DNA from 3 places in the Anaerolentibacter hominis genome. Region 2 is predicted to be linked to each of the others. Evidence: riboswitches for the same ligand, from Rfam matches in the RefSeq annotation. Region 2 holds a riboswitch; each other region holds the start of a gene.
What was found. Region 2 has a riboswitch for cobalamin ahead of ABCW47_RS07140 (sirohydrochlorin cobaltochelatase). Riboswitches for the same ligand answer to the same signal wherever they lie in the genome.
Positions count from the first base shown of each region.

Region 1: it holds a riboswitch for cobalamin, as region 2 does, so the genes downstream of both, ABCW47_RS03745 (ABC transporter substrate-binding protein) here and ABCW47_RS07140 (sirohydrochlorin cobaltochelatase) in region 2, are expected to answer to the same signal.
Region 3: it holds a riboswitch for cobalamin, as region 2 does, so the genes downstream of both, cobI (precorrin-2 C(20)-methyltransferase) here and ABCW47_RS07140 (sirohydrochlorin cobaltochelatase) in region 2, are expected to answer to the same signal.

Region 1 covers NZ_JAWDIX010000001.1:837,568-844,221, reverse strand. The annotation lists gene rplC (50S ribosomal protein L3) at 1-236, opposite strand, end outside; gene rpsJ (30S ribosomal protein S10) at 654-971, opposite strand; cobalamin riboswitch at 1,604-1,785, shown strand; gene ABCW47_RS03745 (ABC transporter substrate-binding protein) at 1,994-3,082, shown strand; gene ABCW47_RS03740 (FecCD family ABC transporter permease) at 3,094-4,116, shown strand; gene ABCW47_RS03735 (ABC transporter ATP-binding protein) at 4,113-4,895, shown strand; gene ABCW47_RS03730 (nucleotide-binding protein) at 4,897-5,649, shown strand; gene ABCW47_RS03725 (nitrogenase component 1) at 5,646-6,654, shown strand, end outside.
Region 2 covers NZ_JAWDIX010000001.1:1,537,624-1,544,277, reverse strand. The annotation lists gene ABCW47_RS07165 (ACT domain-containing protein) at 1-222, shown strand, start outside; gene ABCW47_RS07160 (phenylacetate--CoA ligase family protein) at 243-1,541, shown strand; gene ABCW47_RS07155 (ACT domain-containing protein) at 1,560-1,982, shown strand; gene ABCW47_RS07150 (Ig-like domain-containing protein) at 2,023-2,358, shown strand; gene ABCW47_RS07145 (DUF1846 domain-containing protein) at 2,525-4,009, shown strand; cobalamin riboswitch at 4,022-4,212, shown strand; gene ABCW47_RS07140 (sirohydrochlorin cobaltochelatase) at 4,415-5,206, shown strand; gene cbiD (cobalt-precorrin-5B (C(1))-methyltransferase CbiD) at 5,242-6,378, shown strand; gene cobM (precorrin-4 C(11)-methyltransferase) at 6,378-6,654, shown strand, end outside.
Region 3 covers NZ_JAWDIX010000001.1:728,416-735,069, forward strand. The annotation lists gene ABCW47_RS03205 (ATP-binding protein) at 1-3,058, shown strand, start outside; cobalamin riboswitch at 3,124-3,316, shown strand; gene cobI (precorrin-2 C(20)-methyltransferase) at 3,523-4,212, shown strand; gene ABCW47_RS03215 (ABC transporter substrate-binding protein) at 4,236-5,198, shown strand; gene ABCW47_RS03220 (FecCD family ABC transporter permease) at 5,146-6,174, shown strand; gene ABCW47_RS03225 (ABC transporter ATP-binding protein) at 6,167-6,654, shown strand, end outside.

The DNA.
Region 1 (6,654 bases), 700 kb from region 2:
TTCTTTACACCGTGAATGTTTCTGACTGTCTTTTTGCCGGTTACGTCCTTTGTGATGATCTTGTCTTTGGCATCGCCAAAACCAACCTGTACTGCACTGTAACCGTCGTTCTCAGCTGTCTTAACCTGTGTTACGACACAAGGACCAGCCTGCAGCACTGTTACCGGAGTTAAAACTCCATCATCATTGAAGATTTGAGTCATTCCGACTTTTGTTGCTAAAATCGCTTTCTTCATTATGAATCTGCACCTCCTGTTAATCTACAGCGGAGCGTTACCTGGTATGCTTAAGCTTGTGCTCATGTACACCTGCGAAACTATCGTTTCTCGGTGTCCGCGGCTTCGCCGCTTCTACATCCGCAGGCTCATCTCGGAACTATCGTTCCTCGATGGCCGTGACTTCGTCACGCCTGCACTTTTTATGCTCATGTACACCTGCGAAACTATCGTTTCTCGGTGTCCGCGGCTTCGCCGCTTCTTTCGGTGCCAAATACGGCATCTCGAAAGCGAGCTTTCCGATGCCGTATTTGGCACCGAAACATTCGCATAAGGTCTAACGCTCATCCTAGATGGTCTACCCGAGTGCTTGGTCTCTCATCGAGCTCTTGGACTCTATATAATAAACCCTAAGGATTACTTGCTATGTTTTTGTTATTATTTTGTTTTCATCTTAATATCGATGTAAACGCCGGCCGGCATTTCCAGTCTGGATAATGCATCAACCGTTTTCTGACCTGGTGTGATGATATCAATCAGTCTCTTGTGTGTCCGCTGTTCAAACTGCTCTCTGGAATCTTTGTACTTATGCACAGCTCTAAGAATTGTAACAACCTCTTTCTTAGTCGGCAGCGGCACCGGTCCGCTCACCTTAGATCCTGTCTTTTTTACAGTTTCAATGATTTTTGCAGCTGACTGATCAACTAACTGATGATCATACGCCTTCAGTGTAATTCTCATTACTTGACTTGCCATAAAAAAAGTCGCCTCCTTTTCGCACTTTTGCAGTACGACAAGCGGTGACTGTACACGTATCCGTGTGTATCCTGTTTAAACACATACCAGAACTCCATAGATGACACTCAGAATATGAGTGCTACACACGTTTTCTGCCCAAAGGCAGAATATTCAACTAGGTACAGTGACTTGTCGCCAGTTTACATAACTTGACATTCGCTCCACGGAAAACCTGCGCCAAAATACCGCGTATTACCCGAATTTTACGCAGCAACCTCACGCTTCTACGCTATCAATGTCACAACATTTGTTATTATATAGGAAAATTCCGGGATTGGCAAGGATTTCTTTTCAATTTCCTTCCAAAAATTTTTCTCAAAGTTTCACAAACTTTTCATTTCTTTTTTGTGCACTTTGTACAAGCCGATCTTTCCCGGTATTTTGTACTGCTTTTACTTCGACGTTCTCTTCTCTCCCGCTATTTCAAATCTGAGCCGAATTTCTATCAGATCCGGCTGACTCTCTTTTTTATAATAGGAAGAAAGACTGATTTAATTCCGTTATAAACTGCATAAATCCTGCAATTTGTGCTGCACAGTTTATGTTTCTTACAGAAATTGACTTTTTATAGTATACCACTTATAATGAAATCTACCAAATTTTTTGTAAGTGCCCATCCGCAGGGTTGGGATAATAGGGAATCAGGTGGGAATCCTGAACAATCGGGTTGCTGTATTTCGGGTGCCCGCCGCACTATGCCATTGCGAAAGCGAGAAGGCGCGGCCGGCGATACACGATAAGTCAGAAGACCTGCTTACAGAATTAATGGATTTGCTTCCCACAGAAGGCAGCCATTAAAATAAATGCCTGTGTCATCTGGCTTTTTTTGATGCTCGTTTTACATAATGGGAGGTTCATTACCGCGCGGTTTCCTGTCTGCAGTATGCAGGGGAGCCGCCGCGCCATGTGCCTCTTTTTGTATTAACAGGCGCTTTTTGTGTGAAGACTATACTTTTTACTTTTGAAAGGAGTCTTTACAAATGAAACAGAAAAAATTCTATTTTCTTATGCTGGCAGTCATCTTAACCTTGGGTGTGCTTCTGACCGGATGCAGTTCGGATAAAACTGCGGGTGATCAGAACGATGTATCCGGGACTGATATTCCGGCGTCCTCAGATGGGGCTGAATCTAAGGATTCGTCCCAGACAACTCCCCATTCCGATTCAGATGCACCAATTCCCCACAGTGACAAATTCAAAGTAAGCGACGGTAAAGTGACTTTTACAGATGCCGCCGGCTCGGAGGTTTCTCTGACCATAAAACCGCAGCGGGTTGTAACTCTGTCCAACAACTGGCACGATCTATGGTTTGACTGCGGCGGTACAGCGGTTGCCCGTGTAGACGAAGAGCTCTGTGCCCTGCGAAACGAGGACGCTAAATCGGTAAAAGTCATCGGCGGTTCCTCCACCGTCTCCCTGGAGGCCGTTCTCGCAGAAAATCCGGACCTGGTTATTCTCGGATCACCGTCCAAAGATGGACAGGACATGGCTGCAGCCTTAAAGGATGCCGGCGTAGAATATCTTCTTTATGATTATGAAAATTTTGAAGGGTTTCTGGAAACGCTGGAGCTCTACTCCATTTTAACAGATCGCTCCGATCTCTATAAAAAATGGGCGGCCGAAACTATTGCCCAGGTGAACGAAGTCCGCGCAATCTGTGCAAAACAGACGCCGGCTCAGATCGTTATGCTGCTTCCCCATGCTACAAATGGTATCTATGCACTGAAAAACAGTGGTTTTCTGGGCAGCCTTCTGGAAGATCTGAACACGGTCAACGTCGCATTCCAGGATGAACGCGGGGAAGATAAAAATTTTGTAATCAGCATGGAGCAGCTTCTTAAGCTGGACCCGCAGTTTGTCCTGTCACGGGGAGGTTCCGGTGACGGCAGTGCGGAGACCGCCACCGGAATCTATGAGTCAAATCCACTCTGGTTTGCATTGACCGCAGTGAAAGAAGACCGTTATCATCATCTCCCATCCGACTTATTCCTGTACAAGGCTAATGTCAGGTATGGAGAGGCTTATGAGTATCTTGCCAGGATTCTTTATCCCGATGCCTTTGCTAATTAGAGGATGTAAACATGATTAAAAAAGACCCGGAGGGCAAGGCCCTTCTTACCCATAAGCATCGCCTGGCACGAATCGGAATCTGCTGCCTCATACTGATGATCGGTCTTTTTCTCAGCATTGCAATGGGTGCGGTAGAGTATTCACTGCCGGAAATTTTTCATGATTTATTTCGGGAATCAGAAGGAGTTAATCATATCATTCTGGCTAATGTGCGGCTTCCCCGCACATTAGTCGGCGGTCTGGCCGGTATGTGTCTGGGGCTGTCCGGGGCTGTCATGCAGGGCATCACCAGAAATCCAATGGCTTCTCCTTCCATTTTAGGTGTAACAAATGGCGCCGCTCTTGTCACCCTGCTGTTGTTTGTCTATTTTCCCTCTGCCCATTATCTGACGCCGGCAGCGTCCATTCTGGGAGCCTTTGTCACCACCATGCTGGTCTATTTTCTCGCCTGGAAGAATGGGGTTGCGCCGGTCCGCTTTATTTTATCCGGAGTGGCCGTCTCCAGTATACTAAATGCCTTTTACAGTGTGGTTTCTGTTCTTCATCCCGATGCAATCCAGGGAATGATCGGTTTCTCCGTCGGCAGTTTAAATGCCAGAACCTGGAATCATTTTATGCTTATCCTTCCCTATGCGCTGGCGGGTCTTATCCTGGTCATGTGTCTTACCAATCGTCTGAACCTTCTTTCCATGGGGGATGAAGTTGCAACCGGACTGGGCCTGAATGTGGAACGCACCCGGCTTCTTTTTATTGTGATCAGCTCCCTGCTTGCCGGAAGCGCAATCAGCGTTGTAGGTCAGATTGCATTTGTCGGTCTGTGCGTACCCCACATTACCAGAATGCTGGTGGGATCGGATTACCGGTATCTCCTGCCCGCTTCCGCCATCAATGGCGCCTCCCTCATCATCTGCTGCGACTGGCTGGCCAGAATTGTGATCCGGCCTGAGGAAATGAATGTAGGAATTATGATAGCCGCTTTAGGAGCTCCTTTTTTTCTATACCTGCTTCGTCGGAAGGGAGGGTATCAGATGTGATACAGGCAGAACATATTTATTATTCTATTGACGGAACGCCAATTCTTAATGATATCTCATTTTCCGCGGAACAGGGCGAAATTGTGACAATTGTGGGTGCCAATGGCTGCGGAAAAAGTACACTTTTAAAAATACTGGCCCGGCTGCAAAAGCCCGACAGCGGTACCATACAGTTTTTTGGAAAACCACTGTCCGCCTATCCCGGAAAAGAGCTGGCCAAACAGCTGGCTATTCTTCCCCAGCACAAACAGGTTCCTCCTGATATGACGGTAGAGCAGCTAGTACAGTTTGGCAGATACCCTTATACGGGGGTTGGCGGGCAGCTGAAACCGGCTGATTTTGCGGCTGTAGACGAGGCACTTAAGCAGACCGGCATGGATCAGTTCCGGGACCGCTCAGTTTCCACTTTGTCGGGCGGGGAAGGCCAGATGGCATGGATTACCATGGCCATCGCCCAGACTCCCAGGATTTTACTTCTGGATGAACCTACCACATATCTGGATATCTGCTATCAATTGGAAGTTTTACAGATGATACGTCATCTAAACCGCTCTCTTTCTCTGACTATCGTCATGGTTCTGCACGATTTAAACCAGGCTGCCGCTTATTCGGACCGGATCTATGCCATGAAGCCTGGTTCCTGTTACTGTTTCGGCGGTACGGAAGATGTGATGTGTGACGATATGTTCCGGGAAGTATTTTCTGTGGAAATGAGAACTTATAAAGCAGGAGCAAAAATGGTATACATACCGGAAAGGATTGTAAAAGATGAACCATGAAATCCGTAAAATAGCAATCTATGGGAAAGGTGGAATCGGGAAATCCACAACCACCTCCAATATTGCCTGCGCGATGGTTAAGCAGGGACTTCGTGTGATGCAGATTGGCTGTGACCCCAAGTCAGATTCTACTATCTCTCACACCCGCGGTCAGAGGATACCCACCGTACTGGACAGCATCCGGGGCCAGAGCGGAGATTTAAAACTGTCAGATATTGTGATTACCGGTGAAGATGGGGTTCTGTGCGTGGAGTCGGGCGGTCCTACCCCAGGCGTGGGGTGCGCCGGCAGAGGTATCATTGCCGCATTTGAAAAACTGAATGAACTGCACGCCTTCGAGACTTATCAGCCCGATGTGGTTCTCTATGATGTACTGGGTGATGTGGTCTGCGGCGGATTTACCATGCCAATCCGCAACGGCTATGCGAAGGAAGTCTTCGTGGTTACCTCCGGAGAAATGATGTCCCTCTATGCCGCCTCCAACATTGCAGCGGCTCTGCATCATTTTCAGGACAAGGGATACGCCAGATTCGGCGGACTGATCGTAAATGCCAAGGGGTTCCCGGGGGAGGAGGCAAATATCCGGAAAGCCGCAGAGGAACTGGACACTAAAGTATTATGTTCTCTCTCCAGAGATCCTCTGGTACAGCAGGCGGAGAATCAAAATCGCACCGTTGTCAGTGCATTTCCCGAATCCGATCTTGCCCATCAGTATCAATCCCTGGCCAAACTTCTGGGGTGTGAAGTGTTATGAATACAAGCAGCGGCTATAGATTAAAAAAACTCTCAGAAATCCAATCTTACTCCCACATTGTAAGTCCGTCTGCCGCCATACGGCGGGGAATGCACTGTCCGCTCTTTGGCTGCACTCTGCTCATGCAGCAGCTGGAGCACACTGCCGTAATTATAATGGGGACGGAAGAATGTGGGTTTTACAGCAAAGAAATCTTGAAGGTAGTAAATCCGGAACACTATATGGAAGCCCCGGTTTATTGCTTCACTCTGGAAGAGTCTGATATTATCTTCGGTTGTGAAAAACAACTGCTTTCTCTGATTGAGGAAATTGAGAAAAAAGACAGCCCGGAAATCATCTATTTGGTGTCCACCTGTGTTACCGCTCTCATTGGGGAGGATATGAAGGGGTTAATTCGCAAAGCCGGTTTTCTGACCCAGGCCGCTGTTTTCTGCGTGGAAGCAGACAACTTCCGGCAGAACAGCCACGTGGACGGTATGAGTGATATGACCGCTGCCCTTGCCGGTCGGATGGCTGCCTGTTCCGAAGATCACCTGGGCGTCAATCTCCTGGGCATCCGTGAGGAAGATTGGAGGTCTGCTGAATTGGGGCGGTATTTGGCCCGCCGCGGCATCCCTGTCCGGGCCGTTCTGCCAGGTGAAGCTTCTCTTAATGCATTGAAGGAAGCTCCGAAGGCTGCTCTGAATCTCGTGTTGGATTCCATCGGTCTTAAGCTGGCTAAAAATATGGAGGCCCTGGGCATCCCCTATCAGGTATTTGGCAAATACGCTGATCCCGACCGAATCAAGGCAGCTTACCAGAATCTGGAACAGCGCTTACAGCTTGAACCGGATGAGGAAATCGACCGGGCTGCCGTACATACAAAAAGAGTCTGGGAAAAGCTCCGGCACCTGCCGGCCCCCATGCGCCGAATCATTTATACCAATTCACCCCTGATTACCTTTGACACCTGTCTGCTGCTTCACCGCCTGGACTTTGAGATATTAGCCTGCTTTACCATCAGCT
Region 2 (6,654 bases):
ACCACTTCTGAAGTGATTTCCGTAGAACTGATGGATCAACCGGGGGATCTGGACCGTGTCCTGCAGATTCTGGCCGATGCCTCCATCAATGTAAATTATATCTATTCCTTTGTGCTTCGCAAAAAGGATGAGCCTCTCATGGTCATCAATGTGGATAAGATGCAGGAAGCAGAGGAAATTCTGAAACAGAATCAGGTCAAGGTTATCGACTGTATAAATTGAGGGAAGGGCAGGAGCAAACGATGATTTGGAACGAAACAAAAGAGTGCATGAGCCGGGACGAGATCACACATTTACAGAGCAGCCGGCTTGTTAAAATGGTAAACCGCGTCTATCACAGTGTGGAATTTTACCGCAAAAAAATGCAGCAGCTGGGTCTGGAGCCCGGGGATATCAGAGGAATCGAGGACCTGGACAAGCTTCCGTTTACCACGAAGGATGATTTAAGAGATAATTATCCCTTCGGTCTGCTGGCAGTGCCGGACTCTGAGGTGGTGCGTGTGCATGCTTCCTCCGGTACGACCGGAAAGCCTACCGTTGTAGCTTATACCAGAAAAGACATTGAGATCTGGGCGGAATGTGTGGCCCGGGTATTCAGCATGGGCGGCATCGGCAAAAATGACAAGGTTCAGGTATCCTATGGTTACGGACTGTTCACCGGAGGGCTTGGAGCCCATTACGGTGCGGAAAATCTGGGGGCGACTGTAGTTCCCCTTTCTTCCGGCAATACGAAGAAACAGCTGAATATGATGATTGATTTCGGCGTGACGGCTATTGCCTGTACGCCGTCCTATTTGATGTATCTGACAGAAGCACTGGAGGATTCAGGTCGTATTGATCAGATCAAATTAAAAGCAGCTTTCTGCGGTGCAGAGCCCTGGACAGAAAACATGCGCAGGGAAATCGAGCGACGGCTTCATATCAACGCGTTTGATATTTATGGCTTAAGCGAGATTATGGGACCTGGCGTAGCGGCGGACTGTCAGTATCACAACGGTCTGCACGTATACGAAGATCATTTTATTCCAGAGATCATCAATCCTGAAACGTTAAAGCCGATTGGGCCTGGAGAGACGGGCGAGCTGGTATTTACAACGGTGACGAAGGAGGCCCTGCCTCTGTTCCGGTACCGGACCAAGGATCTGACCAGCATTACATACGATAAATGCGAGTGCGGAAGAACCCTTGCACGGATTTCCCGCTTTACCGGACGGACCGATGACATGCTGATTATCCGCGGTGTGAATGTGTTCCCGTCCCAGGTAGAAGCTGCTCTTCTGGAAATAGGAGAAACCAGCCCGAACTATCTGCTGACCGTAGACCGTATCAACAATCTGGATACACTGGAAGTGCAGGTTGAGGTGGAGGAGCGGTTCTTCTCCGATGAGATCCGTGAGCTGGAGAACCTGACGAGAAAGATTGCCTCTGTGCTGCAGAGTGCCCTGGGTCTGGCTGTGAAGGTGAAGTTGGTGGAGCCGAAGACGCTGGCCAGAAGCGAAGGCAAGGCAAAACGAGTAATCGACAACCGAAAGCTGGTATAGGAAAGGATAGGGATTCATATGGCAAAACAAGTTTCCGTATTTTTAGAAAACCGAGCAGGACGTCTGGAGAAGGTGACGGAAGTTCTGAAGGAGAATGGGATTAACATCGTTTCCCTCAGTCTGGCCGATTCTTCCGATTACGGCCTGGTGCGTATGATTGTAGATAAGCCGGACGATGCAAAAGCCGTGCTGAAAAACGAGGGCCTCTCTGTCATGCTGACCGATGTAGTCTGTGTGCGGGTGCCTCATAAGATCGGCAGTTTAAGCGATATGCTGAAAGTACTCTCAGGCGATAACATCGAGTATCTGTATGCCCTGGTTACCAATGTGTCGGACGCGGCCATGGTGCTGAAAGTAACCGATATTTCAGAGGCTTCCCGTATGCTCAGCCAGGCCGGCTATCACGTCATGACAGATACCGAGACATATTTGGTGGACTGACTGCATAAAATAATAATGACTGAATTACCAGAGGAGACCGATGCGTTCTGAGAAGAAGTGTTCCCTCGTCATAATTGGACTGTTCCTTGCATTCCTGATCGTCTGCACGGTACAGTCCAAATTTTTTGCGGTCAAGCCTGTCACGCAGGGATATTTCCCCAGGTTAAATACCAACAGCGTCACTCTGCGGGTGGGGGAGACCTTTCGTCTTAAAGTGCTGAAGCTGAACAAAAGGGCCACATTTACCTCCGGTGATTTCAAAGTGGCCAGGGTAAACCGCAGCGGACGGATTAAGGCGGTCAGGAAGGGGCACACGGTCATAACGGTGAAAGTGGGAGGATCAAAATTGTACTGCAGGGTGAAGGTGATTGACTAGGCAAAACTGCGGTCCGACAAATTTCTTGGGAAATCAGCACAGAAACAATTGTAAAAAATATGTTTATTGACTATAATATTTTTGTTATGAATTTTACTGAATTAGAAATGCTTATACTGGGCAGCTGCGGTATAAGAGCATGATATACAATAAGTGAGGGTAGAAGATGAAAGCCTTGGGATTTGACAATGATAAATATCTGGAGACACAGTCCAGGCATATAGCGGAACGGATTGCGCAGTTTGACAACAAGCTTTATCTGGAGATGGGAGGAAAGCTCTTTGACGATTTCCACGCTTCCCGTGTACTGCCCGGCTTCATGCCGGACAGTAAGATGAAGATGCTTTTAAATCTGGCCGATGAGGTGGAAATTGTAATTGTAATCAATGCGTCGGACATTGAAAAAAGCAAGGTGCGCGGAGATATCGGGATAACCTATGATGCCGATGTTCTCCGGCTGATTGATGCATTCCGGGGGATCGGCCTTTATGTAGGGAGTGTGGTGATCACCCAGTATTCCGGGCAGCTGGTGGTGGACAACTTTAAAAAGCGGCTCACCAATCTGGGGGTTAAGGTATTTATGCATTATACAATCGAAGGTTATCCCTCCAACATTTCCCATATCGTAAGCGACGAAGGCTTTGGAAAGAATGAATACGTAGAGACATCGAGGCCCCTGGTGGTGGTGACGGCGCCTGGACCGGGCAGCGGGAAGATGGCGACCTGTCTGTCCCAGCTGTATCATGAATATCACCATGGGGTAAAGGCCGGATATGCCAAGTTTGAGACGTTTCCTATCTGGAATCTGCCTTTAAAACATCCGGTCAACCTTGCTTATGAGGCAGCCACAGCTGATTTGAATGACGTGAATATGATTGACCCCTTTCATCTGGAGGCTTATGGTACGACGGCGATCAATTACAACCGGGATGTGGAAGTTTTCCCGGTTCTGAACGCAATATTTGAGAAGATTGCAGGAAAAAGTCCGTATAAGTCACCTACGGATATGGGGGTTAATATGGTAGGCAATTGTATTATCGACAATGAAGTATGTGAGGAAGCATCCAGACAGGAGATTATCAGAAGATATTATCATACGCTGTGCGATCATCGCCTGGGCAGGCTGGATGAGGAATCTGTCTATAAAGAAGAGCTTCTGATGAACCAGGCCGGAGTGACTACAACGGACAGGGCGGTGGTGGAACCGGCGTTAAAGCGGGCGGAAGCGACCGGCATGCCGGCAGCTGCGCTCCAGCTGGAAAACGGTGAGATAATTACCGGCAAGACTTCATCTCTGCTTGGAGCCAGCGCAGCCGTACTTTTAAATGCGTTAAAGGCACTGGGCGGGATTCAGCACGGTATTCCGCTGATTTCTCCGATTGTTATTGAACCGATTCAGAATCTGAAGCTCAAACATCTGGGCAATCATAACCCGAGACTTCACACAGATGAAATTCTGATTGCACTTTCCATCTGTGCGGCCACCAATCCCACTGCGGAGCTGGCGTTAAAGCAGCTTCCCAAACTGCGGGGCTGCGAGGCACATTCATCGGTTATTCTTTCCCAGGTGGACGAGTCTACCTTCCGCAAACTGGGCATTAATTTAACCTGTGAACCAAAATATCAGACCAAGAAGCTGTATCATAAATAAAGCACAATTATAAACGGTATACAAAATATAGGTTCCCATGCCTTACGGCATGTGTATAAAAGGAAGACGGGTGTGAATCCCGCGCAAGGCCGTTGCTGTATTTAGCTGGTAAAAACCAGATGCCACTGGGGTGACTTCTCCGGGAAGGCGGTTTATTACAATGAGCTATAAGCCAGAATACTTGCCTGTATTTTTCGTTGACTCTGCGGATCACCGGAGTTTAGCGTTATGTATCATTACATAAGGATTGACGGAAGCCGGCGTAAGAGCCGGTGAATTTACAGGCATCCGTCTGTCATTACGTACTGTGAAGCGCCCGGTCCGGCATGGACCGGGCGTTTTGTAATCACAGCGGGGAATCCTACAAGAGGGATTCTTTATTCTGAAACAGAAAGGAAAATCACTGTGCAGGAGAATAAGAAAGCCGTCCTGGTGGTAAGCTTCGGAACCAGCTATCAGGATACCAGAGAAAAATCAATCGGAGCAATTGAAAAAGAGATCGCCGGGGCCTTTGAGGGCTGCGGGTTTTTCCGTGCATACACCAGCCAGATGGTAATTAATAAGTTAAAAAGCAGAGACGGGCTGGAAGTTGATAACGTAACACAGGCGGCAGAAAAAATAGTGAAGGCCGGATATAGTCTGCTGACCGTGCAGCCGACCCATGTGATGAACGGAATCGAGTACGATAAGATGAGAGCGGCGCTGAAACCCTATGAAGGAGCGTTTGTGAGAATTTCTTATGGTAAGCCGCTCCTGACCTCCACGGAGGACTTTAGAAAAGCGGCTAAGAGCCTGATGGAAGAAATCCCGGAGCAGCGGGATGGGAATACCGCTGTGGTATTTATGGGACACGGCACCGGGCATTTTGCCAATGCTGCTTACTGTGAACTGGAATATATGTTCCGGAGCCTGGGATATCAGAATGTTTTTGTGGGAACGGTAGAGAGCTTTCCGGGACTTTCTGATGTGATGTCTCAGGTGAATAATTATGGCGCACGGAAGGTGGTTCTCTATCCATTTATGGTGGCGGCCGGAGATCATGCCAGAAACGATATGGCAGGAGAAGAGGAAGATTCCTGGAAAAATCAGTTGATAAAGGCCGGTTACGAGGTGGATTGCGTGATCAAGGGGCTGGGTGAATATAAGGCAGTCCGGGATCTGTTTGTCGTCCACGCCAAAGCGGCGGAACAGGAATAGAAAATCTAACAGACAGAAATGGAGCGATAGACAGCGTGCAGGAACGATACATCACAAAAAACCACAGGAAGCTGCGGTACGGCTATACGACGGGAAGCTGTGCTGCCGCAGCGGCAAAAGCGGCTGTCCTCCTGCTTCTGAGCGGGGAGAGGGTCCCGTCTGTAACGCTTACGGCGCCGAAGGGGGATATTCTGACTCTGCCTGTACACAGCTGGGAGAGGGGAGAAGGCTATGCGGTTTGTTCTGTGATCAAGGATGCGGGCGATGACGCGGATGTCACAGACGGTATGGCAATCTGTGCAAGGGCTGAAAAAAGCAGGGTTGGGGTCAGTATAGAAGGCGGAGAGGGAATCGGACGGGTAACGAGAAAAGGGCTGGATCAGCCGGTCGGGGCTGCCGCCATCAATTCTGTGCCCAGGCAGATGATACGCAGGGAAACGGAGGCGGCCTGCGAGGAGGCCGGGTATGACGCCGGTATCTCGATTCTTATCTTTGCGCCGGAAGGGAAAAATCGTTCCGGGAAGACCTTTAATCCCCGGCTTGGAATAGAGGGAGGAATCTCAATTCTTGGGACCAGCGGGATCGTTGAGCCAATGAGCGAGAGGGCAATTATAGACACAATCTTGACGGAATTAAGAGTACTGGCAGCCGGACAAGTCAAGTGTGCGGTTCTAACACCGGGCAATTACGGGGAGGAATACCTGCGGATGACGCTGGGGCTGGACCCCGGAACATGGGTCAAGTGCAGCAATTTCATCGGCGAGGCGGTTGACGGAGCCTGCGATACAGGGTTTGAGCAGATACTGCTGGTGGGGCATATTGGCAAGCTGTGCAAATTGGCCTGCGGTATCATGAATACCCATTCCCGTATGGCTGACGGCCGGATGGAGGCTCTTACCTGCGCCGCCCTTCTTGCAGGAGCGGACTGCGGGCTGCTGAAGGAACTATATGCCAGCGTAACGACAGACGAGGCGTTAGCCCGGATAAAAGAAAAGGGGATGCTTCCTTCTGTGATGGAGCAGCTTCTCTCAAAAATCGACTTTCATTTAAGACAGAGAGCCGGGGAGGTGCCTGCGGGAGTGATTCTCTTCTCGAAAGAACACGGAACGCTGGGCATGACGGCAAAGGCAGAGCAAATTCTGAAAGAGATCGGAGAGAGGGAGAGGATATAATGGTTTATTTTGTAGGCGCCGGAAGCGGCGCTCCTGATCTGATTACGGTCAGAGGGCAGAGACTGCTGCGGGAAGCGGATGTGATCATCTATGCGGGCTCTCTGGTGAATCCCGCGCTGTTGGAAGAGGCAAAAGAAAATTGTGAGATTTACAACAGCGCCTATATGAACCTGGAACAGGTGATAAGGGTGATGGAGACGGCGGAAGAGGAAGGGCAAATGACGGTGCGTCTGCACACAGGCGATCCGAGCATATTCGGTGCTGTTCGGGAACAGA
Region 3 (6,654 bases), 810 kb from region 2:
GTCCGGAAGAATGTGGATTGAAACTGCTCCTGACGTGGAGATGTACCTGAGGGTGCACCAGCGGGTAACATTTGTCTTTCAGGAGACGGCGCAAGGACTTAAATGTGCCCATATTCATTGCTCCAACCCCTACCAGGAGATGGTTGGAGGGGAGTTCTTTCCTGAAAAAATCGGCCGCCAGTCTTACGATTATGTGCAGGAGCGGCTGTTGGCTCTGGAGGCACAGACGGTTCAGCAGAACCGTCAGATGGACGTGGTCATGTCATCGATCGCAGGAGGTTTGAAAATAAGCAGGGACGACGATACCTATTCATTTGCGTTTGTAAGCCGGGAGGCGGCTGCCCTGTTTGGCTATACAGTAGAAGAATTTATGGAGGTTACAGGCGGGACAGCAGTAGGCGCCGTGTATCCTCCTGATCTGGAACATGCTCTTTCAGACTGTGCTGAGGCATTCCGGGACGGAGGAGTCTCTTATTCCACCCGTTACCGGGTGCGCTGCAAGGACGGCAGTCTGAAATGGATCATTGACAGCGGTAAAAAGGCGCAGGATAAAGAAGGACAATGGATGGTCAACAGCCTGTATCTGGATATAACCCAGACAGAGGAAGCCGCGGAGCGGCTGCGGGAACAGACTTCCCTGCTCACCAGCATCTACGATACAGTGCCCTGTGGAATTCTCCGGTTTGTCCGCCACAACGACGGTACTTATGAGCTGATATCTGTCAATCAGGCTGCAATCTCCATTCTGGGCTACAGCAATCTGGAGGAGGGAATGAAGGACTGGCATGACGGGGTCCTGGGAACCGTAGTACCGGAAGACCGGGCTATGCTCAAACAGACGTACAGCCGGCTTGAAAAGATAGGGGACCGGCAGGACCGGCAGTACCGGGTAATGTGGTGGGATGGTTCCCGCCGCTGGCTTGACGGCACGAACATGATTGTTGACCGGACACCGGAGGGGGAGGCGGTTATCCAGCGTACCTTCGTGGATATTACCGAGCGGAAGCGGCTGCAGCAGCAGCTGGAACGAGAACAGGAAATGTATCGGGTGGCAATGGAGGCCAGTTCCGACGTGATGTTTGAATATCTGATTGATTCGGACACCTTTATCAGCTATGAACCCAGGCACGGATCGGGTGTGATCAGGAGAGAACTTGCTGATTACAGCCGGCAGCTGGCCTATGGTCATATCGTTTATCCGGAGGATGTGCCGGCCGTGATTGACAACATCTGCAACGGCCGCGCCGAGATGTTCGAGGTACGGAAGATGATACCCGACGGCCGGGAGGGAGAATATCAGTGGCATCAGGTAAACAGCCGTCTCATTGAGAAGGATGGGAGGCCCTTCCGTGTGGTTGGAACCATCCGGAATATACACAGAATGAAAGAGACCCTGTCGGAGAATAACGAGAGGCTCCATTTAAGCCAGTCAGCCCTTCAGGCCATAAGCGGAGTTTACATGAGCATCTTCTATGTGAACCTGACAAAGGATCAATATTATGCTGTGCGTCTGCCTCAGGCATATGATGTCCTGTCATTTCCGCGTACCGGAAGTTTTACAGGGGATCTGTGCAGCGGGCTGCTGCCAAATGTGCGGGAGGAGGACCGTCTCCGGGTGTCCCGTGTCTGCACAGGAGAATTCCTGATACAAAGTCTGCCGTTAATCAGCGGACATGTGGAGGTGGAGTTTCGTCTGAATGATAAGGGGCGGGCACCCTCTCCCTGGCTGCGTCTGGAGGTTCATCCGGTTTCGGCGGATAATGCGGATATCAAAACGGTTATTCTTACTCTGCGCAATGTCAGTATGGAGAAACAGAAGGAACTGGAACGGCTGGAGGAAGAAAAGGCGGCCAAGCATGCATTGGAAGAAGCATACGAGGGGGCGAGGAGAGCAAACGAAGCAAAATCAGATTTCCTGTCCAGAATGAGCCATGATATCCGCACGCCTATGAATGCTATCCTGGGAATGACTGCCATTGCAGAGCATCAGATGGATAACCGGGAAAGGATGAAGGACTGTCTTTCCAAGATTCGGGTTTCAGGCAATCATCTTCTGGGATTGATTAATGAAGTGCTGGATATGTCTAAAATCGAATCCGGAACGGTGGGACTCTGCGAGGATTCTTTCCTTCTCAGCGAGATGATGGATGATGTGATACAGATTATCCGGCCGGATGCCGACGCCCGGAGTCTGCGGCTTTCGCTACGCTCGGATATTACCGATGACGCGGTACGGGGAGATGTCATGCGGATGCAGCAGATTCTGCTGAATCTGCTGTCTAATGCAGTAAAATATACGGAGCCGGGAGGTTCTATTTCCCTGAGAGCACAGGAGCGGTCATCCGGCAGAAATGCAATCGGCTGCTATGAGTTTATTGTGGAGGACAATGGAATCGGCATGTCGCCTGAATTCCTCACCAAGCTCTTCTCTCCATTTGAGAGGGCGGACGATTCCAGAGTAAGCAGAGTGCAGGGGACGGGCCTTGGTATGGCGATCACCCGCAACCTGGTTCAGATGATGAACGGTACAATTCGGGTAGAGAGCCGGCTTGATGAAGGCACCCGCTTTACGGTAACTGTGTTTCTGAAACTGGAGGAACGGAAAGAAGCCAGAGCGGAGAGCACAAGACAGAGCAGCCGTAAGCCGTTTACGCCCGGAACCCGGGTCCTTATGGCGGAAGATAATGATATAAACCGGGAGATTGCACAAGAGCTGTTAAAGATGATGGGGCTGGAGACAGCCTGTGCGGTTAATGGGAAAGAAGCGGTGGACCTGTTTGCCGCCGATCCGCCGGGAACCTATTCCCTTATCCTGATGGATATACAGATGCCGGTTATGGACGGATATGAAGCAGCGGCAGCAATCCGGAGCATGGGGAAGGAAGGCGGGAGGCGGGATGCCCTGACGATTCCGATTGTAGCTCTGACAGCAAATGACTTTGCTGACGATGCCTACAGAGCCGTGCAGGCCGGGATGAATGAACATGTGTCAAAACCCCTTGATGTGGAACGGCTTACGAGTGTTCTGCATCGCTGGCTGGATCGGAATCAGAACTAGCGGTTCGCTTTCTTGAATTGACTTCAAGGCCCGGACCGTGTAGAATGTAAAATAATGTAGATTTCAGCAGATAAATCGGATAAGGTTCCCCGGAGCAGAAAAACTCCGGGATGAAAAGGGAAGCCAGGTGTAAATCCTGCGCGGTACCGCCGCTGTAATGGCTGAGTCAGGGCAAGATGCCACTGTCTGTTAAGATGGGAAGGCTGCCTGGGACGAAGAGGCCAGAGCCAGAAGACCTGCCTTATTCGCATAGCCCTTCCATTTCACAGGAGGGCAGCTTACGCGGCCAACGGAACTTTGGCAGATGTAATCGGGACAGCACAGGAGCTGTTTTGTTTTCATACCCTTTTCCGTAGGAAAAGGGTTTTCTTTTTTTGGAGAAACACGGTGCAGGGAGTGGACTGCTGCGGAGCGGCATTTATCGGACGGATCATATTGAATGAATAAAAAAGGCGGAAACAGAGATGAAAAAAGGGACTTTTTATGGTATCGGAGTGGGGCCGGGAGATCCGGAACTGCTTACGCTCAAGGCGGTTTTAGTTATGAAAAGATGCAGGGTAATTGCAGCGCCGAAGACGGCGGGAGAAAATATGACGGCGCTGGAGATTGCAAAGGCGTCAGTGGACTTATCGGATAAAGTTATTTTGCCTCTGCCTTTTCTGATGACGTCTGATTTAAAGAAGGCGGAGGAGGGACACCGAAGCGCAGCTGAGGCGGTGCTGGCTTATCTGAGAGAGGGGCAGGATGTAGCCATGCTCACTCTTGGGGATGTATCGGTCTATTCTACCTATGGATATCTGGCGGAATATGTGGAAGCGGAGGGGTATCCGATTGAAATGATTCCGGGTGTCACAAGCTTTTGCGCGGCGGCGGCCGCTCTCAAAATAAGCCTGACCAGGAAGGATAAGCCGGTTCACATTATACCGGTGGGATACGGGAATCCGGAGGAGACACTGCGGCTTGCGGGAACGCATGTGCTGATGAAGGCGGGGAGGAAACTTCCGGAAGTAAGGGAGATGCTTTCGCATATGGGGCTGAATGAACAGGCCGGTATGGTGGTCAACTGCGGTCTTCCCGGCGAAAAGGTATACGGCAGTATAGACGAAGCCGGGGATGAGAACGGATATTTTGCTACGATTATTGTCAGAAAATGATATGTGAAGAGGGAGAAAGAAAAATGAAATGTAATTCCAGAAAATTGCCAGTTATACTCTGCCTGCTCCTGGGGATGATCCTGCTTGGAGGCTGCAGTCCGAAGGAGGAGAGTACCGGGGCAGCTGCGTATACCTTTACCGACAGTTTGGGAAATGAGGTAGTTATAAAAGAAACGCCGGAACGGACCGTGGCTTTGATGGGGAGCTTTGCAGAGACCTGGCTGCTCTCCGGAGGAACACTCGCTGCTGTGACGGACGACGCCTACAGTGAGAGAAACCTGGATCTGCCGGAGGATACCGTACGCCTTGGACGGTTTCAGGAACCCGATCTTGAGGCGGTGCTTGGACTGAATCCGGATTTTGTCTTACTCTCCGCCGATACCGAAGGACATGTAAAGCTGGCCGGGACATTAAAATCAGCGGGTATCCCGGCGGCATATTTTCGGGTGGATACTTTTGACGACTACCTGGCTATGCTGAAGATATGCACAGATATCACCGGAAGAGAGGATCTTTATAAAGAGAACGGTACAAAGATTCAGGCTGAAATAGATGAGGTAATCTCCTCGGTTCAGGGGAAGGAGGCTCCACGGGTACTCTATATGCGCGCCTATTCTACCGGGGTGAAGGCAAAGGGGGAGGACAGCCTTACGGGAGCCATGCTGGACGATCTGGGCGCGGTTAATATTGTAAATGAGAACGGCGCTTCCCTGCTGGAAAATCTGCAGATGGAGTCTATCATAGCGGCTGATCCCGACTTTATTTTAGTCACAACAATGGGATCAGATACGGAGAAAGCGCTGGAAATGGTTCGAACCACGATGGAGGAAAACCCGGCCTGGGGGTCCTTGACTGCTGTAAAGGAAGGGCATTATCTTGTTCTTCCCAAAGAGCTGTTCCACTACAAACCGAACGCGAGATGGGGAGAAAGTTATGAAATGCTTGCAGAAATTCTCTATGGCAAAGAGCCGGATACAAAGCCATAAGGGTGTTGTTTACATACTTTTAACAGTGCTCCTCACACTTGCCGTCCTGTGCAGCTTAAGCTTTGGCTCCACCGATGCAGGACTTGGAGATCTGTTCTCCTTACTGGCTGGCCAGGGGGGAAGGAGCGGGGATATTATCCTGTACGTGAGGCTTCCCAGGACACTGGGCGCGCTGCTGACCGGGACCGCTATGGCTGTCTCGGGCGTGATTATACAGGGAGTTCTGGCCAATCCGCTGGCCGGCCCTAACCTGATCGGAGTGAACGCCGGTGCCGGACTTGCGGCGATTCTGTGCAGTGCACTGCTTCCGTCCATGCATACAGCTGTGCCGGCCGCCGCATTCGGCGGGGCGCTGGCTGCCAGCCTTCTGGTGTTCTTTTTGGCCAGAAAGACCGGGGCTTCCCGTATCACACTGGTACTGGCCGGTGTTGCCATCAGCGGTATCTTAAGCGCGGTGATCGACACTGTAGCGACGATCAATCCCGATGCGCTTGTGGGAGCCAATGCCTTTATGGTGGGCGGTTTGTCCGGCGTTATGTCAAAAGACCTGATTCTGCCGGGTATTCTTATCCTAGCTGCGGCTGCTGGGGCCTGGCTTTTAAGCTATGAGCTGGACTTATTGTCTCTGGGGGATGAGGTGGCCTCATCTCTGGGGCTTCCGGTCAGGCGGTACCGGTTTTTGCTTCTGAGTGTGGCCTCTATGCTGGCAGGTTCGGCGGTAAGCTTCGCAGGGCTGATCGGATTTGTGGGATTGATTGTTCCCCATGCGGCACGTTTCTTTGTGGGGGAGGAGAATAAAAGGCTGATTCCGGCGGCGGCGCTGCTAGGCGCACTGATGGTTGTAGTATGTGACCTTCTGGCCAGAATTTTATTTGCTCCTTTTGAACTGCCGGTAGGAATCCTGCTGTCCCTGCTTGGAGGGCCGTTTTTTCTGTGGCTTTTAATCCGGCAGAGAGGAGGACGGATGCATGATTGAATTAAGACATATTACGGCTGGTTACGGCGGGGAAATGATCCTGTCGGATCTTTCTCTGTCCTGTCCTGACGGACAGGTGACGGTGCTCTGCGGGCCGAACGGCTGCGGGAAAAGTACGGTGATAAAGGTTGTGTCCCGGTTTCTGGAGCCTGCACACGGGGAAGTGCTTTTAGACGGAAAGAATGTGAGAAATATAGGCGTGCGGGAATTTGCCCAGTCGGCGGCGGTGATGCCGCAGATGCGCGGCAGCGCCAATATAACCGCGCACAGCCTTGTGCTCCACGGGAGGTTTCCCTATCTTGGCTACCCCAGACGCTACAGCAGGACGGATAAAAAAATAGTAAGAGAGGCGATGGAGCGGACCGGCACCTGGGAATTTGCCTCAAAACCAGTCTCTTCCCTCTCCGGAGGTGAGCGGCAGAAGGTATATCTGGCTATGTGCCTGGCCCAGGATACCAGGGTACTGCTTCTGGATGAACC